One region of the Kitasatospora kazusensis genome, then DNA from elsewhere that is predicted to be linked to it. Evidence: riboswitches for the same ligand, from Rfam matches in the RefSeq annotation. Region 1 holds a riboswitch; the other holds the start of a gene.
The links. A riboswitch is a leader RNA that binds a small molecule or an ion and turns the genes downstream of it on or off. The one in region 1 is predicted to bind magnesium.
Positions count from the first base shown of each region.

Region 2: it holds a riboswitch for magnesium, as region 1 does, so the genes downstream of both, ABD330_RS31390 (MgtC/SapB family protein) here and ABD330_RS09565 (Nramp family divalent metal transporter) in region 1, are expected to answer to the same signal.

Region 1 covers NZ_BAAANT010000008.1:102,247-104,440, forward strand. The annotation lists gene ABD330_RS09560 (nucleotide sugar dehydrogenase) at 1-87, opposite strand, end outside; M-box (ykoK) riboswitch at 389-565, shown strand; gene ABD330_RS09565 (Nramp family divalent metal transporter) at 880-2,194, shown strand, end outside.
Region 2 covers NZ_BAAANT010000079.1:1,343-3,536, reverse strand. The annotation lists gene ABD330_RS31395 (DUF4331 family protein) at 1-308, shown strand, start outside; M-box (ykoK) riboswitch at 569-758, shown strand; gene ABD330_RS31390 (MgtC/SapB family protein) at 1,124-1,855, shown strand; gene ABD330_RS31385 (mycoredoxin) at 1,982-2,194, shown strand, end outside.

The DNA of each region.
Region 1 (2,194 bases):
CTCCTCGCCGTCACCCGTCGGGCGGGGGTGGGGAAGGAGCCCGGTGGTCGCTTCGGGCTCCGCGAGGGCGGACAGGGCTGTCGGCATGGGTTCTCCGCGGACGGTGTTGAGCAGATTTTCTGCCTATTCCGCAGAAGGATGTGGTTTCGGAACCGATGGTGGCAAATAGGCCTGAGGGGCCGTTGGGGCATCGGAACATGGGTGATTTGGTGCAGTATCAGGTCGTATGTCCTGGTACTACCGTTGGGTATTGGTGGAACGTGCGCGCGAGTGCTTCCAAAGTGTGATGGAACCGAAATGATCGGATCAGTGCCCGAATCCGCGTCAAGGTTTCGTAAATATCGCCGGAGCGGTCCGGGGGAGGGGCTATCCTGGCTGGAGATGTGAGTAGGCACCTCGTTCGGTGAGGCGTCTTCACGGACACAGGCCACTGACCCCACGACGTCGAGAGACGCCCAGGTTCAGGACAGATCTTCCCGACCTAAGGGTTGATCCCAAGTGGCTTCCCGCCCTCCGGCGGGATCACGCCGTGAAGTGCCAAAGCTCTGACGAGTTGGGGTGTACCGGTCATCCGGGCCGGTCCGCTCCTTGCCGTGTCGATACGGCGCACCACGCGTGCGCCCCGGCCGGAAGGAGGCGAGAGACATGGATTCGAGTTGCAGTAGTCCGGGCCACAAACGGCCCCCCACCCGCCTGTCCTCGTACTCCACCGGCACGCGGTAACCACCTTTCCTGCGCACCTTCCTGACGCACCATCAGCTCCCGCACGGCTTCCTGCCGTCGTGGGCCGACGTGGTGCGCTCCCACAGGTCTCGTAGGGGGGATAGCTGCCGCGCGCCCACCGACCTCCCCCTGCCCGGGGGTTCTGGGAGGCCCGTCATGACCGACACCACCACCGCCATCAAGCCGATCATCCCGGCGCAGCGCGCCGCCGTGCTCGACGACGCCCACCTGGGCGACATCAAGGGCGCACTCGGCACCATCCGGCTGGACGACTCCGCGCCCCGCCACGGACTCTCCGCCAAGCTCAAGACCCTGCTCGCGATCATCGGGCCCGGCCTGATCGTGATGGTCGGCGACAACGACGCCGGCGCCTTCGCCACCTACGGGCAGGCGGGCCAGAACTACGGCACCCACCTGCTGTGGACGCTGCTCCTGCTGATCCCCGTCCTGTACGTCAACCAGGAGATGGTGCTGCGCCTGGGCGCCGTCACCGGCGTCGGGCACGCCCGGCTCATCCTGGAGCGCTTCGGCAGGTTCTGGGGCGCGTTCAGCGTCATCGACCTGTTCCTGCTGAACGCGCTGACGCTGGTCACCGAGTTCATCGGGATCACCCTGGCGGCCGGTTACCTCGGCCTGCCCAAGGTCGCCGCCGTGGTGCTGGCCGCCGTCGTCATCGTCGCCTCCGCCTTCACCGGGTCGTTCCAGCGCTTCGAGCGGATCGCGATGGCGCTCTGCGTCGGCTCGCTGTTGCTGGTGCCGGTCTACTTCCTCTCCCACCCGAAGACCTCGCAGATGGCCCACGACTTCGTGGTGCCCAACATGCCGGGCGGCGCAGGCGAGTTGTCCACCGTGATGCTGCTGATCATCGGCATCGTCGGTACCACCGTCGCCCCCTGGCAGCTGTTCTTCCAGCAGTCCTACGTCATCGACAAGCGGATCACCCCGCGCTTCATGAAGTACGAGAAGGTCGACCTGGGGATCGGCATCGCGGTGGTCGTCATCGGCGCGGCCTGCATGATGGGCCTGACCGCCGCCGCCTTCGCCGGCACCGACGGCTTCGGCAACTTCTCCGACACCACCGGCATCGCCCACGGCATCGCCGCCCACGCGGGCAAGCTCGCCGGCGTGCTGTTCGCCATCGCCCTGCTGGACGCCTCGATCATCGGCGCGTTCGCCGTCTCGCTCTCCACCGCGTACGCGATCGGCGACGTCTTCGGCATGAAGCACTCGCTGCACCGGGGCGTCGGCGGAGCCAAGGGCTTCTACGCCGTCTACGCCGGGCTGGTCGGGCTGGCCGCCGTCATCGTCCTGATCCCGGGCTCGCCGCTCGGTCTGCTCACCACGGGCGTGCAGACCCTGGCGGGCGTGCTGCTGCCCTCGGCCTCGGTCTTCCTGCTGCTGCTCTGCAACGACAAGGACGTCCTGGGCCCCTGGGTCAACGGCCCGAAGACCAACGCCTTCACGGCCGCGG
Region 2 (2,194 bases), on a different contig from region 1:
AGGACGCCTACAACGCGGGCGAACCCGCCGACGACCGAGCCGGCTACCTCGCCCCCTGGACGGCGGTCCTCCAGCACACCGGCGGCTACGACGCCCAGGCCGCCGAACAGGCCCTGAGCACCGTACTTCCCGACATCCTGCGCTACGACCGCACCGAGCCCGCCGCCTACCCGAACGGCCGGTCCCTCACCGACGACGTCACCTCCGCCCGGCTCGCCATGGTCAGCGGCGGGAAGATCACCAGCGACCACATCGGCCCGCACACCGACTTCCTCCCGGGCTTCCCCTACCTCGGCACCCCGCACTGACGGGCCCACACCACCACCTCACAGGTCATCGCCCCACACCCGTCACCGCTCGCGCGGGTCCGCTGTCACGCCCGACAGCGGACCGGCGCGGACAGCGGCTCGACGCCGACAGGGGCACGGCCTCGGCACCCCGGAAGCGCACAGCGAAGGGGGACATCCGAGGGGCCCATCGGGGGGCCGCAGCAGGAGGGCCGGGATCAAGGATCCGCCAAAAGAAGCAGAGCGGGGCCCGGCGCGGTCTACGATGGCAAAGGTTTAGTAAGGCACCTCGTTCGGTGAGGCGTCTTCACGGACACAGGCCACTGACCCCACGACGTCGAGAGACGCCCAGGTTCAGGACAGATCTTCCCGACCTAAGGGTTGATCCCAAGTGGCTTCCCACCAGCTGCCGGTCGCCCGGCGCGGGATCACGCCGTGAAGTGCCAAAGCTCTGACGAGTTGGGGTGAGCCGGCCGTCCGGGCCGGTCCGCTCCTTGCCGTGTCGATACGACGCACCGCGCGTGCGTCCCGGCCGGAAGGAGGCGAGTGCAATGGATTCGAGTAGCAGCAGCGGTAGTGGTCCGGGCCGAAGTCGGCCCCGCACCCGCCTGCCCGCGCCGTTCCCCGGCGTGCGGTAACCGCCGCCCTCCCCCGGCCGATTCGCGGCCGGCTCTCCGGCACCGTACAGCCGTCGGGCCGTCCCGAGCCGTCCGGTGAGTCGCCTGACGCGCGAACCGACGTGCGTACTGACGCACCGTCGGCCGGTGGGCAGTGCGGCGGGCCGGTCCGGAACACCCGGGCCGTCCGACGTCCCGCCTCGACGAGGAGGTGCCCTCGTGCACAGCCTGACCACACTCGACTTTCTCATCCGCCTGGCCACCGGCGTCGGTTGCGGCGCCCTGATCGGCGTCGAACGCCAGTGGCGGGCCCGGATGGCCGGCCTGCGCACCAACGCTCTGGTCGCAACCGGCGCCACGCTGTTCGTCCTCTACAGCGAAGCCGTCTCCGACACCGGCAGCCCGACCCGGGTCGCCTCCTACGTGGTCTCCGGCATCGGCTTCCTCGGCGGCGGTGTCATCCTGCGCGACGGCGCGGGTGTCCGGGGGCTCAACACCGCTGCCACACTCTGGTGTTCGGCCGCCGTCGGTGTCCTGGCGGCTTCCGGAAAACTCACGCTCGCGCTGCTCGGGACGCTGGCGGTGCTGGCCGTGCACCTCGTCCTGCGTCCGGCCGGACGGCTGCTCGACGGCGCGCCCGCCGCCGGAACCGACCCCGACGCGAGCGTCCGGGCGACCGTGCACCTGGAGTGCGAGCGCCGCTCGGAGACCCACATCCGCGCCCTGCTGCTGCAAGCCCTGACCGCCTCCGGCCTGGCCCCCACCGGCCTGCGCGCCCGCCGCGAAGGGGGCGACCTCACCAGCCTTCGCGCCACCGTGGCGATCAGCGGCGACGTCGCACACGCCCTGGAGCAGGTCGTCTCCCGTCTCTCGCTGGACCCCGGAGTGAGCGACCTGCACTGGCACCTGGAGGAGGACCCGACCCGGACGGAACGCGAGGCCCTGGCCTGACGGCCGGCCCGCACGTCCTCCGCGGGGCAACCGGTAACTCCGCAGCCCGGTCCGCCACCGGCGGGGCCCTCCATTTGCCGGTCGGTCTAAGCTCGGTGCCAACGCGTGCGGCAGAGAGGTGAGTTCGTGAGCGAGGACCGCGACGGCATGGTGGTCTACTGGCGGCCCGGCTGCCCGTACTGCATGAGGCTACGGCTACAGCTGCGCTTCACACGGCTGCGGTACAGCTTGGTCAACATCTGGAAGGACCCCGATGCGGCGGCGTTCGTCCGCTCGGTCGCGGACGGGAACGAGACGGTGCCGACGGTTACCGTGGCGGGACGGGCGATGGTCAACCCG